Regions from separate parts of the Serratia sp. Res13-Sevr-LER1-36-b genome, predicted to be linked through region 2. Evidence: predicted binding sites of a transcription regulator. Region 2 holds the regulator's gene; each other region holds the start of a gene.
What was found. The regulator CRP, encoded in region 2, controls carbon source genes, mostly activating them, when cyclic AMP is high. The targets are predictions, from matches to a motif close to ATGTGANNNNNNTCACAT.

Region 1 (5,873 bases), on a different contig from region 2:
GTTTTTCTTGGTTGGAGGAGCCACTGTTAAGCCTACGTTTTTAAACTGATTATTTATCAGCTAAGTCTAACCTGAGTCAGATTGCCTGAAGGTTGCAGTTTGTAAGAAAGTAAAAACAAACGCTTTTTTGTTGCTTTAATTTTACAGCTGTTTAAAACAGTCACTTAGGGATCGTCATTTGACTGAATGGCGATAAGGTGGCGGCACACGTTTTGCGGCCACAAAAAAAACCTGCTTTCGCAGGCTTATTGATTTTATTATTGTAGTGAGAAATACGCGTTTAATGTTGCACATCGTCACTGTCTCCCAGCTGCGTTATGCTACCGTCGTTATCCCCCGGCGTAGGCGCATTGGCCGGGTCGAAAATATGGTCCAGAATTGCCCTGGCCGTTGGCCCTGCAACTACGCCATCCCCACCACCATTTTCCAAAATTAGCGCCATCGCCACCCGCGGGTTTTTATACGGCGCAAACAGGGTATAGAAGATATGGTCACGCAGGCGTACCGGGATCATTTTGGCATTGTAAGTCTGGTTTTCTTTCAGGCTGAAAACCTGTGACGTCCCCGATTTGGCCGCTATCTGGTAGGGCGCGGTATGGAACAGTTTATACCCGGTCCCGTTAGGCAGGTTCGCCATGCCATACATACCGTTGCGCACAATCCCCCAATACGGCGATTTGGCCTCTCCAATCTGTACGGCCTGCTCTGATGGCTGATAGCGTTCGACTTCCCGGCCCTGCTTCATCGAATACAGCAGATGCGGCGTTTTCACCCTGCCGCTGTTGATCAGCGTGGTCAGTGCTTTCACCATCTGGAGCGGCGTAGCGACCCAATACCCCTGGCCAATACCCACCGAGATGGTATCACCTTGGTACCAGCCTTTTTTATGTACCCGCTGCTTCCATTCCCTGCTCGGCAGAACGCCGCGATATTCCTCGTTTAGATCGATTCCCGTCGCCTTGCCATAGCCAAACTGGCTTAGCCATTGATGGATCCGGTCGATCCCCATCTCATAGGCAACCTGATAGAAGAAGGTATCGGCTGACTCCTCGATCGCCTTGGTGACGTTCAGCAGGCCGTGCCCGGTTTTCAACCAGTCGCGATAGTGCCGCTGCGTTCCCGGCAGGGTCCAGGTGGGTGCGCCAAAGAAAGTGGTGGTTGGGGTGATGACACCGGCAAACAGTGCCGATACCGCCATATAAGGTTTTACCGTTGAGGCTGGCGGGTATAGCCCCTGCGTCACGCGGTTAATCAGTGGTAAGTCCGGGTTGCTGAGCAGCGACTTGTAGGCCTGATAGCCAATACCTTTGACGAACGGGTTGGGATCGTAGCTAGGGCTGGAAACCATCGCCAGAATGCCTCCGTCGCGCGGATCGGCGACCACTACCGCCGCCCGTTGCCCTTTGAGCAAGCTTTCGATGTACTGTTGCAGGTGCAGATCTAGCGTCAGATAAATATCTTTGCCCGCCTGGGGCGGCTGTTCCTTCAGCAGGCGAACGATACGCCCGTGGTTATCCACCTCCACTTCCTGATAGCCAGTGGTGCCGTGTAGCTCTTTCTCGTAATAGGCTTCCAGCCCCTGTTTGCCAATATTGTGGTCGGCCGCATAGTTTTGCGCTAATCCCTGCTGCTCCAGCTTTTTAACATCGTTATCGTTAATGCGCGAGACATACCCCACCACGTGCGCCAACTGTGCCCCGTAAGGATATTGCCGCTGCTGGTAGGTCTCGATGGTTACACCGTCAAAGCGATACTGGTTTACCGCAAAACGAGCCACCTCGGTTTCACTAAGTCCGGTCTTCAGCGTGACGGGCTTGTAGCGGCTATTGTGGTGCATATCGTCACGGAATGAGGCGATGTCATCCGGCGTCAGATCGACGATTGGCGTCAGGTTTTGCAACAGCGTTGCCATATCGGCAATCTTGCTGGGGGTCACTTCAATCTGATACAGTTGTATGTTGCGCACCAGCGGGATGCCGTTGCGATCGAAGATCAGGCCACGATGAGGGGCAATCGGCAGCATCTTGATATCGTTCTGATTAGAGCGAGTCTGGTAAAACGCATGCTGTTTGATCTGCAACTGATAAAGGTTGTAAACCAGCAAACCAAAACAGGCGACGACCAACACCATCGCCACGCAGGCACGGCGAATAAACAACGTTTCTTCGGCGGGATGGTCACGGAAAGGATCTTTTAATTGGGCCATGCGCGGAGTCTTACCTGCCTGACTGATAGCTATAATGGGTGCGAAAAGCCGGCCAGCATAGCGTTAATAACCCTGGAGCCACATTAAAAGGTTGCTAATGATTTGGCATAAATGTTTCAACATATTGGAATGTTGCTGTGATTTGTCAGACAGGCCATGACGACTATTGAGACACCAATTATTCCGATGCTACAATGTGACGTAGATCACACCAACAACCTAAACCACCGTCTATCAATGCGCATTCTTCCCCAGAGTCTGATACCAGGAGATGGATGCGGCGTTTGTAGCAAAGGATCACCACCGATGAGTACCATAGCCACTGGCTTTATTATGATGCGCTGGGAATTGCTGAGCGCAGTGATGATGTTTCTGGCCAGCCAACTGAATGTGGTGTGCCGCAAAGCCAGCCGTAACGGCATGGCGTTTGTGTTCAGCAGCCTGGGGCTGTTCACTAGCTGCTGGTTTGTGATGGGGCTGATGGGTATGTCCTTCAACCTGGCTGGCATTATGCATTTCTGGGCCTCTTTCAAGGACGTCTTCATCGATGTCATGAGCCAAAACCCGACCGCCTTCCCCTTGCCATAACCACCGTTCTTGGCACCATCCGCCGATGGTGCTGTGCCATAGGTAGCCAGTGGGTTATGGGTTAGCCCGCATCCAGGGTGTTAAAGTCACGCCAACCAGCAAGCCTTCCGGGCTTAACAGACGGGTGACGCTCTGGCCCCACGGTTCCAAACGGTTGGCTACCAGCAGTTGATAGCCTTGATCCAGCAGCGTTTGGGTGGCCTTCGCCATATCCGCCACGTCAAACTCCATCCACGCCTGCGGCACCGGTAAATCTTGTGGCCACTGATCCTGACCAAAACAGGATTTGGCAGCCTGCGCCAAAGGCCACAACGCAAAGTGCTTCACCCCGGGCAAGGCATCGTGCTCGGTCAACAGATAGTCCTCATTCCCTTCCATTGGCTTGAGCGGCAACCCCAGCGCTTGCTGATACAACGCGGCACTTTGGCTGGTGTTTTGGGTGATCGGGCCAAAACCCGCGACAAAAAGTACCTCAACACCACAAAAGGGTTGTTCCATATCCTTTCTCCTCAGAGATTAACGGCTTTGCTGCCGCAGCCGTATCGGCGTATAGCCATAGAATGCCTTGAAACGGTGGCTGAAATGGCTGGCCGAGCTAAAGCCGCAGTCCAGCGCAATCTGGGTTAGCGGCATCAGCGTGTTGCGCAGTAATTTCTCCGCCTGTTGCAAACGCACTTGCATCACGTACTGATGTGGTGCCTGCCCGGTGCTGTGTTTAAACATGCGGGCAAAATGAAACTCACTCAATTCCGCCTGAGCAGCCAAGTCTGCCAGCACCAATGGTTGATCGAGATGGTGATAGATAAACTCTTGCACCCGCTTCAGCACGGCCGGTGCCAGCCCACCACGCACGCTGGGCAGCCGCCATTGCAACTGGGTGTAGCGCTGAAGCATATGCGACATCAACAACGTGGAGGCGCTGCTCAGTGCCAGTTGGTTGGCGCTGTCTTGCCAATTGTGATTAAGTAAAAACTGGCGATACAGCAGCGTGATTTGCGGATCTTCCGCAAACGACAGCGGCTCTACGTTGATGGACGCCGGGCTGCGATCCCAGGTCTGCTCCACCAAATGGCGCAAATGCTGGTCGGTACAATACAGATGAACAAAGGAGAGATTGCTGCGTACATCCCAGGTGGATTCGTAATGACGCGGCATGATGCAAAAGCGATCCGGGCCGCCGCCGTTCTGCCACCCCCCTGGCACCTTCTGATAGCACTCATAACCATCCGCCACGTACAGGCTGAGGGTGTGGTGATCGGCACTTTCCTGGGTGATACGGTCATTGCAGTTTGACCAGGCCGCCAATTGCACGCCAGATCCCAGCTGCACGCTGTTGTGCAACCGGGCTTTATGTTGGTGCAATGTTTCAAATGCCAGGTATGCCATAGCTGCCCTATTCCTGTGATCCAAGCCGTTCCAGTTTAAAGAGTGGCGGCGCGGGATGCCAGTTGTCACCGGGCGCTTTTAACAAAAAAAGCGCAAGAATATGCAATTGGCCGCAAAAGGCTGAAAGCGTTACAGCGCAAAAAGATGAATACTCCTGCCATCATTAACAGGAGAACTCATGAATACGCTGTTGTACCTTGCCGTTGTGCTGATTTGGGGCACCACCTGGATTGCGATTACCCTGCAACAAGGCACGGTGGCGATCCCCGTGTCGATCGGTTACCGTTTCTTGCTTGCTGCCGCCGTGATGTGGCTAGCCATGCTGGCGCTACGCCGTCTGCGGGCCATTAGCCTGCGGGACCACCTGTTCTGCATGTTGCAGGGTTGCTGTGTGTTTGGCTTTAACTTTTACTGTTTCTACCTGGCGGCGGCCTATATCAGCAGCGGGCTGGAATCGGTGATTTTCTCGATGGCGGTGTTGTTCAACGCGGTTAACAGCATGATTTTCTTCCGCCAACGCCCCAGCCCGAATCTGCTGCCTGCGGCACTGTTAGGCATGACCGGCATCGTGGCGCTATTTTGGCAGGATCTGATGGCGACCCAGATGGCGCCAGAATTGCTTAAAGGGATCGGGTTGAGCGCGCTGGGCACCTACGGTTTTTCGCTGGGGAACATGCTCAGCACGCGCCACCAACGCCGTGGGCTGGATATGCTTTCCACCAATACCTACGCCATGAGCTACGGCACACTGCTGATGTTTGCCATCGCACTGGCACAGGGCGATTCATTGCAGCTCGAATTCACCACTCGCTATCTGGGATCGCTGTTCTATCTGGCGATTTTTGGCACGGTGATCGCCTTTGCCGCCTATTTCACCCTGCTAGGCCGCATCGGCTCAGGGGCCGCCGCCTATAGCACCTTGCTGTTCCCGTTGGTGGCGCTAACGATCTCCACTCTGTATGAGGGTTACCAGTGGCATCTGAATGCGGTGATTGGCCTGTGCCTGATCCTGCTGGGCAACCTGGTGATGTTTTCCAAACCGGGGATGTTCAATCTATATCGATGGAAACGTGGGGTTCAGTGACGGTATTAAAGATAAGCGTCGAGATACCGTTGCCCACTTAAGATAATCCATGAATTAACACAAAAATCATTGAGGTGTGATGTAAACCACCTCAATGATTGCCCCCTATCACGAAAGATTACAGCCCATTGCAGTAGGATTCGTATTGACCTTGTTTACTCATGCATATTAATGGCTTATTAGGTCGACAAATTCCATTCCAGGCTGGCCCACTGGCGTTTTGGTTTCCTGCAGCATCCTATAATGCTCCCACCGCAACCCCTGCGGCTAGTCCAATTGCCGGCCCTAATGGGCCAGCCAAACCCGTTCCGAATGCCGTGCCAGCGATTGTGGCTCCGCCAACGGCAACCTCTCTACCTGCTTGTTCCCAGTTTACATTTCCTGCACCTGAAACCATATTAATTTCATCAAAGCTTAAGACTTTCATTTAAAAACTCCTGTTACTTGATAATAAATAAACATCACGATTGCTATGCCAGTAGAAATAGCCAAGGACTGAAATAACGGAGACGCGTTAAAACTTCTCGCAATAGAACCTATGGCAACGCCAAGAAAAACACAAAAAAAGATAAATAGAATATTTTTCATTAACCCCCCTGAAATGTAAGT
Region 2 (5,873 bases):
ACGTGATCCGTTTTGCTCCTTCGTTGGTGGTTGAACTGAAGGATATCGAGGAAGGCATGGCGCTGTTCGAGTTGGCCGTACAGGATGTGATTAAGGCTTAAGTCATTCACCGGGGCCGAACTTCAGCATCGGCTCCGGCAACCTCAGCTTTCCCGCAGTTTGCGCTTCAGCCAGATCCCATGATGTGGGCGCTGGCGCCATGCCAGTGACGAAATGGTATGCATCACGGTCAGGTGAGAAAGGATCCGCCGCAGGTGGCGTTCCATCTCGGTGATCGGCATATCAGGGTGCAGGTCCGGCGGCTTCATGATGCTGTTGCTGGTACTTGGGCCGTCATATTCCAACCGCTGCTGGCAGCTCTGCAAGGCTATCTCACAGGTTTGCAGATACTCCTGAGCCAGCTTGGGCGTCAGCATATAGTGCTCGCGTGCCAGAATGGTCATCGCATTCAGGTGTTCAACGATAAACTGGTTATGGGTGATCCACAGCCGCATATCTGCCAGATAATTCGATTCAAACCCCGGCTCCTGCATCGCCTGATTGAGCGAGGTAAACAGGGCGTTATGCGCCTGGTTGACCTGCATACGCGTGTAGGCCAGTTCACTGGGATCCGGTTCCTGCTCTTCCAGCAATAATCGCAGTGCCGTCTGATCGTGCTCTAGCGCCTGATGGGCGTTTTTACGCAGCAGGCCACTCTGCCACTGCGGCCATAGCCAGATCGTGCCGCCAAACACCAGTACGCAGCCAATAAGGGTATCGATCAGGCGGGGAACCAGGAAATGGGTGCCATTCAGCGCCAGGAGCTGCAAGGTGTAGACGGCAGTCACGGTAAAGCCCATCACCGCCAGCCCGTAGTTTTTCCGCAGGATCAGATAGGCCGCCAGGGTGATCGCCAACATGATGCTCAACGTCACGTTCTCCGGCATCTGCAGTTGCAACAGTCCGGCGGCAATCACCAACCCGGCCAACGTGCCGAGGGCACGGTGCTGGATCCTCACCCGCGTGGCGTTATAGCCGTTTTGACTGACCAGCATGATGGTCAGCAAGATCCAATAGGGTTTTGGCAGGTTGAACAGCATGCCCAGGCTGCTGCCTGCCGCCAGAATGACCCCCAGCCTGGCTGCGTTGCGCAGGGCGTTGGATTTAAACGACAGATAGCTCACCACCGCGGGCCAGAACGGCAGACGTGACTGATTGGCCATCAGATTGCGACGGTAAAGCGGGTGCTGGGTGCGCAGCAGGCGTGCGATGCGGCTGAAGTGGTAATAGCAGAACTGACCAACCGGGTTATCGGCGTGCTGTGAGGCCACTTTTTCCAGCGCCGCCAGCTCATTCTTCATACTGAAACGCGCAGAGTGCCGATGATAGAGAATATCGTCGGCCACCACCCGCAGGCGCGTGGCGATCACCTGGGCGTTGCGGCGGATAATCGCTTCGGCCTGGCTTTGCTCTACCAGCTTTTGCACTTCTTCCGGCAGATGCAGGCTGACGGTAATGTGCTCTTGCAAATCGAGCGCCACCTGAAACGTACGTTGCAGGCGCTTTTGCTCCAGGTTATTGGCATGGGGCAGGAAATTAAGCTGTTGGTATAGCAGACTGATCAGATCCATCACTTTCTGTTGGCGTTGCAACAGCGGCGGCAGGGCAGTTTCTGGATCGGTATGTTGCGTCAGTAATGAGTATTTGGCTTCAAAATAGTCGGCCAACTGCATATACAGCTGGCTTAAGGATTCGCGCATCGGCTGCTCTTTCCACAGCTTGAACCAGGCCCAGGTAAACAACCCGTACCAGGCGGTGCCGACGATATACAGTAAAGGGGCATGCCAGATTGGCACGGTGCCTACCATGCTGAGGGAAAAGATGGCGGCAACCAGTGCGGCTGGTAGCAGGCGGGCATGCAGCGGACTGATCTCACCGCTGACGCCGAGCAACAGCGCCATTCCCAACATCAGTAAGGGCAGGGGAAGCTCCCACAGCAGGGCTTGTTGCAGCAGAAAGCTACTGAGTGCGAATAGGGATCCACCCACGACCAGGCGTTTGAAAAAGCGTTTGTGTGGCGTATCCAGCCCGGCAATGTTGCAGCAGGCGGGCACCAACGAGAACAGCATGCCGAGTTGCAGGTTGCCAATCAGCAAACCAAACGCCACCGGCAGGCACAACACCAGCGTTTGCCGCAGTGCGTAGTTGACTTCCGGGTGGTAGATCAGGCGGCGCCACATGGTTGGCTATTCAGTAGGTAAAGAAACGGCGCATTGCTGCACCGTTTCCCTGGGGATTAACGCGTACCGTACACGACAATGGTTTTGCCGTGCGCGGAGATCAGGTTTTGATCTTCGAGCATTTTCAAAATACGACCGACGGTTTCACGTGAGCAACCGACGATTTGGCCAATTTCCTGGCGGGTGATTTTGATCTGCATGCCGTCTGGGTGAGTCATGGCATCAGGTTGTTTTGCCAGGTTCAGCAAGGTCTGAGCAATGCGGCCGGTAACGTCAAGGAAGGCGAGGTTACCCACTTTCTCTGAGGTGACTTGCAGGCGGTTAGCCATCTGTGCGGACAGGCGCATCAGGATATCCGGGTTAACCTGGATCAACTGGCGGAATTTCTTGTAGGAAATTTCAGCCACTTCACAGGCGGTTTTGGCCCGTACCCAGGCGCTACGCTCCTGGCCTTCTTCAAATAATCCTAGCTCGCCGATGAAATCCCCCTGGTTAAGGTAGGACAGGATCATCTCTTTGCCTTCTTCATCTTTAATCAGCACCGCGACGGAGCCTTTGACGATGTAGTAAAGCGTTTCGGCCTTTTCACCTTGGTGAATCAGCGTACTCTTCGATGGATATTTGTGGATATGGCAATGAGACAGGAACCATTCGAGAGTCGGGTCTGTTTGCGGTTTGCCGAGAACCATTCGCTGTTATCCTCTGTTGTTATCGCTGCCTTGTATCACAGGGGTCAGAGTTCCCTGTAAAACGTGCTTATAGCCCGGTGTTTTAATTGTGGCTATCAACAGGTTTTGAGGCGTGTTATAGAAATACGCTTGTGCTCTAGCATATTAACTTGCAGGGAGAGCTGCAAGCTACATTCTGTTAACAAACCAATATAGGGGCCTTTCCTTGGACGTATCCCTGAAATCGGTGACCTGGAAAGAGTTATTGCGGCTCTGTTTGTAGCACAGAGTGAGGCGGGTGTCTTGTGTTGTCTCGCTTCAGCATGATTAGCATCAGGTTACGTTGCCAGAATGTATGCGAAAGCGTACCCTGTTTTTAAGAAATTAACCGGAGTGTGTAACATGCAGGCAAGAGTTAAGTGGGTAGAAGGGCTGACATTCCTGGGTGAGTCTGCGTCCGGCCACCAGGTGTTGATGGATGGCAACGCGGGCGATAAAGCGCCAAGCCCGATGGAAATGGTGTTGATGTCCGTTGGCGGCTGTAGCGCCATCGATGTGGTGTCGATCCTGCAAAAAGGGCGTAACGATGTGCGTGACTGCGAGGTTAAACTGACCTCCGAGCGTCGTGAAGAAGCACCGCGTCTGTTTACCCATATCAATCTGCATTTTATCGTCACCGGCAAAGGGCTGACCGACAAGATTGTGGAGCGCGCGGTGGATCTTTCCGCCGAGAAATACTGCTCCGTCTCCTTGATGTTGGGTAAAGCCGCCAGCATCACCCACAGCTTCGAAATCCGCGAAGTGGCCTGATCCTACCAAGGGTAGCGCAGGCAGTGGGCACGCAATAAATCAAGAAATCGCCGTGCCGTCACGGTTAGCGGCGATTTCTGTGAATACAGCACGCAATATTGCGCCTGCGGCAGCGTGTCGATAGGCAATGCCACCAGCCGATGCTGCAAATGGAACGGTGCACTCATCGCCCGCGCCACGATAGTCAAATAATCCGCCTCTAACACCATGTTCAAGCCACAGGTCACAGAGTCCGAGCGAATGGGCGAACGGGTCAATTGCTGATAGAAGGTGCCTAACATCGCGCGCAACTGCTGGTAATACCCCATATCGGTTTCCGGTAATAACCACTTGGCCTCACGCAGTTCGTCCAGCGAGGTTGCCTGCGCCAGTGGGTGCCCCTGGCGTGCGATAATGCAAAAAGAGGCGTTGAACAGCGGTTCACGCACCAGATCCTCCAACGGCAGTTCCGGGCTGACGGTACCCACGGCAAAATCCAGGCGGCCTTCGCGCAATGCTGGCAGCAGCGTAGACAGCTGTGCTTCGCGGATCAGCAGATTGGCCTGCGGAAACGGCTGTTTGAAGGCTTCGACCAGATCCGGTAATACCGTCAGGGCGAGTAGCGAAGAGCAGCCAATAGCGACGTTACCTTGCGAATGCTGATTCAACTGCTGGATCTCGTCGGCGGCGCGCTGCAATTCCTCCAGGATCAATTGCATTCGCAGGGCGAAGGCGCGGCCGGTTTCGGTCAGCGTCATTCCTTGGCTGCTGCGATTGATCAACTGGGTTTCCAGGATCTGTTCCAGTTCACGGATGGTACGGCTCACGGCAGGCTGAGACTGCTCCAGCGCGCGCGCCGCCCCGCGAATACTGCCGCTGCGGATCACCTGCTGGAAGACTTTCAACTGTTGTAACTTCGGTAAATAGCGCATTCCCCACCCTATCAATAAAAAGCATCACCCCTTACAAAACTGTATCTTATGCCGCTCGGCAAAAGGCGATAATTTCAGCGTGTTATTGTAAGTGACTGTTATTAAAACTATAAAGTGACCTTGATCACATTATTAAATACGCCGGCCCTGCGGGTGGGCTGCCTGGGTGATAACTTAAAGGGATATCGGCGATGAAAAATCGTTCGCTAATGATTTTTTTGCTGTTTGTGGGCTATGTCGTGGTGTACATCGATAAAACCGTGATGGGTTTTGCGCTGTTACCTATCGAACACGAATTCAATCTACAGCCGGAACAGCTGGGCTACATTACCGGGATGTTTTTCCTGGCGTATTCCCTGTTCCAGATACCGGCGGGCTGGCTCAATGACCGCTTTGGCTTTAAGAAAGTGCTGTGCAGTTCGTTACTGCTGCTGGGGGGATTTGCCCTGTGCTTCGGCATTCTGGGGTTCGGCCTGGGCCTGCTGGTGACGTTCCGCTTCCTGTCCGGTATTGGCCACTCCGGCTATCCGTGTTCCTGCGCCAAGGCGGTAGTGGCGAATTTCCCACTGGAACAGCGCACCTTCGCGCAGTCCATTCTGCTGTCCTCCGCCGGGTTGGCGATGACCGTCGGGCCGCTGGTCGCAGTCTATTGCCTGGATCACATCGGCTGGCGTGGGTCGTTCTCTGCGCTTGGCCTGTTGGCATTCGTGATTGCCGCCTGCATCTTGTGGCTGGTTCCCAATCCGCCACAGGCGGCACCCGCCAAAGCTGGGGCAGCCGCAGCCAACTATAAGGCCCTGCTGAAAAACCCAATCGTGTTGCTGCTGTTTGTGGCGATCTTCTGTATCAACATCCCATCTTACGGCCTGATGGCCTGGCTGCCGAAATTTCTGGTACAGCAGCGGGGAATGCCAATTGACGTTTCCAGCATGGTGGTAGCCGCCGGTGGTCTGGGGATCTGGATCTCTTCACTCGGTACCGGCTGGCTGGTCGGGCGCTACCTGCAAGGGCGTGAGCCGTGGGTGATCTTCTTCAGTTCTCTGCTCAGCGCCTTGTGCATCTGGCTGGTGTTTACCAGCGAATCAGCTCTGACAGCCAGCCTGTTCTTGTTCCTGGGTTATATCTTCCTGATGGCCTCGTTCGTTACCGTGTTTACCCTACCGATGAAGCGCTTGCCTACGGAAGTGATGGGTGCAGCAATGGGGCTGATTAACACCGGCGGCACGTTGGGTGGCTTTGTGGCCCCTATCGCCATCGGGTATCTG
Region 3 (5,873 bases), on a different contig from region 2:
CGATACCCACTTCATCCAACAGCATGATGGGGCCCACCGGGAAACCAAAATCGACCAAAGCCTTATCCACCGATTCGATCGGTTCGCCTTCCAGCAGGCAACGCGCCGCCTCATTAATATAAGGGGCGAGAATACGGTTCACGTAAAAACCAGCGCGATCGGCGACCACGATCGCCGTTTTCCCCTGCTTGTGGGCCAGGGCAACGGTAGTGGCAATGGTTTGTTCGCTGGTAGTGGCATGTGGGATCACTTCGACCAACGGCATTTTATCCACCGGGCTAAAGTAATGCAGACCAATAACCTGCTGCGGCCTGGCCGCCTGCGCCGCGATTTGGCCTATCGGCAATGATGAGGTGTTGGAGGCAAATACGGTATGCGGCGCGGCATACTGTTCAATATCGGCCACCATCTGCTGCTTGAGCACGATATCTTCAAATACCGCCTCTACCACGATGTCGACCCGCTCAAAACCGCTGTAATCGGTGCTGCCTGAAATCAGCATCATCTGTTTCTGACGCTCTGCCGGACGCATGCGTTTGCTGCGTACCCGCTTGCCCAACAGATCCCAAGTGTATTTCAACGCATGGTTGATCCCCTGCTCATTCACGTCTTTAATGCGCACCGGTAGCCCACCACGAGTCGCCGTGACGCAGGCGATACCGCCGCCCATCAAACCACCGCCAAGTACACCGACGCGCTGTAATTCATGGGGCTGAGCATCCCCGCCGCGCTCTTTTTTCAACGCCGTAGAGGCAAAAAACAGGCTGCGTAATGCGGCAGACTGTGGCGACATCGCCAGCTCACCAAAGGCACGTGCTTCCGCTTCATAGCCGCTGGCACTGCCCTGATCCAGACCAGTGCGCACCACCTTAATAATACGCTCCGCTGCCGGGTAGTTACCGTGGGTTTTCTCCAGGGTCTTCTTGCGCACGATGCTGAACAGCAGGCTTCTGCCCAACGGACCGTTGAGCAGGCGTTCCTGCCACGGTAACGCACGGCGCGATTTCCACCCCTGTTTTACACGCTCGATAGCGGTTTGCAGCAGAATGGATTGCGGTACGGCCTCATCCACCAGGCCCATACGCAGCGCCTGACGCGCGCGAACGTGTCTGCCCGTCAGCATCATATCCAACGCTTTGCTGGCACCAATCAGGCGGGGTAAGCGCTGGGTGCCACCAGAGCCAGGCAGCAAACCCAACTGGACTTCCGGCAGGCCGAGCGCCGTTTTGTCATCCAGCGAGCAGACGCGACTATGGCAGGCCAAAGCCAACTCCAGCCCGCCCCCAAGGCAAGCACCATGAATGGCGGCAACCACCGGCACCGGGAACGCGGCAATCTGTGCCAGCGTGCTCTGCCCCTTCTTCGCCAGCGCTTGTGCCTCTTGGGCCGTATGGCACGCGGCGATCATGGTGATATCTGCACCGGCAATAAAGGAATCTGGCTTGCCGGACAGGATCACCAAGCCTTCCAAGGTGGCAAGCTGCTGTGCCTTGAGCAGCACGTCGTTGATCTGCTCAACAAACTCCGCCTTCAGCGTATTGACCTTCTCCCCCGGCACATCGATGGTGATCACGCCAATATTGTCCGGGCGCAAGGTCAGATGAAATGCCGAAGGCTTGGCACGCTGTTCGTGCAATGCGTTTTCGAAACTCATTTGTCCACCTCCACGATCATCGCCGCACCTAATCCCCCAGCCGCACAAGCGGTGGCCAGCCCCAGACCGCCACCGCGCCGTTTAAGCTCGTGCAGCGTCTGGGTGATCATGCGTGCGCCAGTAGCGGCAAACGGGTGGCCGTAAGCGATGGAGCCGCCCAACACGTTGAATTTTTCCATATCCACCTCACCGATCGCCTGCTCACGCCCCAGCTTCTGTTGGGCAAACTCGGTGCTGGCGAACATTTTCAGGTTGGCCAGCGTTTGCGCCGCAAAAGCTTCGTGCATATCGATCAGGGTCAGCTCAGCCAGGGTAATACCGGCACGATCCAGCGCCAACGGGGTGGCATAGGAAGGACCGAGCAACATATCCTCCCAGACATCAATGGCGGCAAAGGCGAAGCTGCGAAGGTAGCCTAGAGGCTCCAGGCCAAGTTCTTTCGCACGGGACTCGCTCATCATCAGCACCGCTGCCGCACCATCGGTCAGTGGCGTACTGTTGGCGGCCGTGACGGTACCGTGGCGGCGATCGAATGCCGGTTTCAAACGGGCATAAGACTCCAGGCTGGAATCTTTGCGGACGTTGTTATCTTCGGCCAGCGGGGTTTTATACGGCGGCACATAGGCGGTCATCACTTCATCGCGCAACAGCCCCTGCTCCCAGGCTTTGGCGGCCAGTTGATGCGAGCGGTGTGCCAAGGCATCCTGCTGCTCACGAGTAATGCCGTGGGTTTTCGCCATTTGCTCGGCGGTATCCCCCATGCGCAGGCCGGTAGAGTATTCCGCCACGGCGGGTGGCACCGGCATCAGATCGCGGAACTTAAGCTTACTGAACAGCTTCAGGCGCTGTGACAGCGTGCGGGCCTTGTTAACGTCCACCAACGTGCGGGCCAGCGCCTTGCTAACGCCAATCGGCAGCACGGAGGAAGAATCCGCCCCACCGGCAATGCCAACACTGATGCTGCCAGCCATGATACTTTCCGCCACGTTGGCAATCGCCTGGAAGCTGGTGGCACAGGCACGTGAAACGCTATAGGCATCGGTGTGCACGCTCATGCCGGTGCCAAGCACAATTTCCCGCGCAATGTTAGGCGCTTCAGGCATTTGCACCACCTGGCCAAATACCAGTTGCTCAATCAGGGCGGGATCGATGCCGCTACGCGCCAGCAGCTCGCTCACCGCAGTCTTGCCAAGATCGACCGCAGGTATACCGTGATAAGCGGTAGCCTGCTTGGCGAAAGGGGTACGCAGCCCTTGAACAATGGCGATACGGTCGCCGAGACGGGTAACCAGCGGCAATGCCTTACTCATAAACGCTCCTGAAGAGAGGCCGTCAACACAACGGACAAAAAGAGGTCTGACCTGATGAGGTCATTGTTAACCAAATGTTTACATTTGGCAAACCGGCAGAAGTGAAAACTGAGAGCGGGAGCAACTTTCTGGTAGGGGGTAAAGCGGTGCGGATACCAGCAGGGGCGGATATTACGCCCCTACGGGATCGGGTCGGGATTAACGCAGGCCGAGCTGGAAGATCATGGTTTCTGCCTGGCAGGAGAAGGTGAAATCCACATCCAATTGCACGCCGCCGTCAACCGGTTTAATGCTACTGCTGATGTCACAAGGATCGGACTCCACGCCGCGCGCCTTTTCAGTCAGTGCTGCCAGCGTTTGCTCTGCATCTTGCTGATTGGCAAACACTCGGCTGTAGGAAGCGGTGCAATCGGTGTTATCCATCACGGTTCCGACATCGACACAGCAGCAGGCCGCAGTTTCCTGAGCGTTACATTTATTGATTGCATCTGACATAGTTGAAATCTCCTCACGGGCCGCAGTTACGCTCGCCCAAATAGCCATTTATGATCTGGCGCAAATAAACAAAATTCTGTGTTTATTTTACTCCTCGGGCTTGCCAATCACTAGCCTTACTTTTTGTAAGCATTTTAAGTGACGGAAATCACATAACTAAATCGCCCTGCGGTAAAAAAACATAAGAGTTTTGTTATGTGCAGGTCATTTTTTGTTATGTGGATCTCTTTTCTGATATCAATTTGGAAATATTTCAAAAACAAACTTGCAACATCTTAACAGGTCGGACCTATAATTCAGCCACTGGTCTGATTTGTCAGATTGATAACGGACCCTACAATCGCGCGCTCCATGTTACTTTGTGTAACATTGTTTAAATAATAAACACATAAAATGAGGTTTTGGTCATGAGCCAGAAAAACCTATTCACTAAATCAGCTCTCGCAGCTGCAGTGGCAATTATTTCTTCGAACGTGTATGCCGCAGGATTCCAGCTGAACGAATTTTCGGCGGCTGGTTTAGGGCGAGCCTATTCTGGCGAAGGCGCAATGGCGGATACCGCTGCCTCGGCAAGTCGTAACCCGGCAACCATGATGATGTTTGACCGCCCTTCTCTCACTGCGGGCGCCGTTTTTATTGACCCAGACGTTAACATTACCGGCACCTCACCTTCAGGCCGCAGCCTGGATGCGAAGAACATTGCCCCGACCGCCTGGGTACCCAACCTGCACTACATTCAACCGCTGAATGACCAATGGGCCGTCGGCGCTTCCGTGACCAGTAACTATGGCCTGGCTACCGAATACAACGAAGGCTACACCGCTGGCTCCGTCGGCGGGACTACAGACCTGACCACCGCCAATATCAACCTGAGCGCCGCTTACCGCCTGAACCAACACTTCAGCTTCGGTCTGGGCTTTGATGCGGTGTATGCCAAAGCCAAAATCGATCGCTACGCCGGTGATTTACCGCTGCTGATCGCAGGTTCAGGACAACTGCCTCCGGCGCTGGCTGGCCAGGTAGCTCAAATCCCTGCTGATACCCAGATTTCTCATCTGGAAGGCAATAAATGGGGCTATGGCTGGAACGCAGGCGTGCTGTATGAAGTGGATGAAAACAACCGCTACGGCTTTACCTACCGTTCTGAAGTGAAAATCGACTTTGACGGTGACTACAGAAGCAGCCTGCCTTCAGCCTTTAATCCTCTGCTCGGAAAACTCGGCCTGCCAATGGGAACAGACGGCAACAACGTCCCAGGTTCTCTGACCCTGAATCTGCCAGAAATGTGGGAAGTTTCCGGGTATAACAAAGTGGCACCGCAGTGGGCGATCCACTACAGCATGGCCTACACCAGCTGGAGCCAGTTCCAGGAGCTGAAAGCGACCGACAGCAACGGCAACACCCTGTTCCAGAAGCATGAAGGCTTCCGTGACGCTTACCGTATCGCGCTGGGTACTACCTACTTCTACGACGATAACTGGACCTTCCGTGGCGGTATCGCCTTCGATGATAGCCCGGTCCCAGCACAAAACCGCTCTATCTCGATCCCGGATCAGGATCGCGCCTGGATCAGCGCCGGTACCACTTACGCGTTCAATAAAGACGCTTCTGTCGACGTGGGTGTGTCCTACATGCACGGCCAGAAAGTCACCATCAAAGAAGGCCCATACACCTTCGAATCGAAGGGTTCAGCCTGGTTGTACGGTGCTGGCTTCAACTACCGTTTCTAATCTGTTTTCCTAAACAGAAACGTAAAAACGGCGGGATTACCCCGCCGTTTTCTATTGTGTTAACCCCATCCAGCCTTAACTCAGGAAAGGTTTACCGCCGTGATGCTGTGCTCCGTTGACGGTGCATACGACTCCGGTTTTTGTTCCGCAATCTCTTCCTGCACGACTACAGCGTCAGGCTCCACCAACGGAGCAACTGGCTGTGCCTGTGGTAAAGCAGCGGTCAGCGCCTGCAATGAACCGCCGCTGATACCGATTTCCTGTAGCAGGGAATCGATAACCGGGGCGTGCGTGCGATAGGCAAGAGCGGCAGACATCGCCTGCTCGGCCAAGTTGCCGCCACCGACCGAAGCCGCCGTCGCACCTGCGGCACCGCCAGAACGGTTCAACCCATCAACCTGGAGGATCTTGATGCCGTCGATGGCCTTCATCGGCTCAACGGACTTCTCGATGATCGCTGGCAGTGCCTGCAGCAGCGCCAGTTTGAACTTCAGGCTGGTCTGATCGCTGGAAAGCATGTTGACCGCTTCGTTCAACGCGCGCTGGGTTTCCGCCTCTGCCAAGCCTTTCTTACGCGCGGCTTCAGCCAGTTCGATGATGGCAGCGGCCTGCAGTTCAGCAGCCTCTTTCTCCGCACGGGCTTTCAGCGTCAGTTGCATCGCTTCGGTTTCCGCCCCTTGGCGG

Region 1: a site for CRP is predicted at 2,401-2,418, ahead of IMQ33_RS05650 (YjcB family protein). Genes of this name have one in related genera too.
Region 3: a site for CRP is predicted at 3,596-3,613, ahead of IMQ33_RS08875 (YfcZ/YiiS family protein). Genes of this name have one in related genera too.

Annotation. Positions count from the first base shown of each region.
Region 1 is NZ_JADACK010000005.1:1,002,543-1,008,415, forward strand. Features, by position in the region: gene IMQ33_RS05640 (penicillin-binding transpeptidase domain-containing protein) at 1-24, opposite strand, end outside; gene mrdA (penicillin-binding protein 2) at 281-2,206, opposite strand; gene IMQ33_RS05650 (YjcB family protein) at 2,513-2,794, shown strand; gene IMQ33_RS05655 (glyoxalase) at 2,849-3,292, opposite strand; gene IMQ33_RS05660 (helix-turn-helix domain-containing protein) at 3,311-4,180, opposite strand; gene IMQ33_RS05665 (DMT family transporter) at 4,359-5,264, shown strand; gene IMQ33_RS05670 (colicin V family bacteriocin) at 5,503-5,691, opposite strand; gene IMQ33_RS05675 (hypothetical protein) at 5,688-5,852, opposite strand.
Region 2 is NZ_JADACK010000045.1:6,723-12,595, forward strand. Features, by position in the region: gene IMQ33_RS25805 (aspartate aminotransferase family protein) at 1-101, shown strand, start outside; gene IMQ33_RS25810 (YccS/YhfK family putative transporter) at 144-2,219, opposite strand; gene crp (cAMP-activated global transcriptional regulator CRP) at 2,276-2,908, opposite strand; gene IMQ33_RS25820 (OsmC family protein) at 3,290-3,697, shown strand; gene IMQ33_RS25825 (LysR substrate-binding domain-containing protein) at 3,700-4,608, opposite strand; gene IMQ33_RS25830 (MFS transporter) at 4,800-5,873, shown strand, end outside.
Region 3 is NZ_JADACK010000014.1:23,359-29,231, forward strand. Features, by position in the region: gene fadJ (fatty acid oxidation complex subunit alpha FadJ) at 1-1,654, opposite strand, end outside; gene fadI (acetyl-CoA C-acyltransferase FadI) at 1,651-2,964, opposite strand; gene IMQ33_RS08875 (YfcZ/YiiS family protein) at 3,163-3,459, opposite strand; gene fadL (long-chain fatty acid transporter FadL) at 3,867-5,189, shown strand; gene IMQ33_RS08885 (flotillin family protein) at 5,270-5,873, opposite strand, start outside.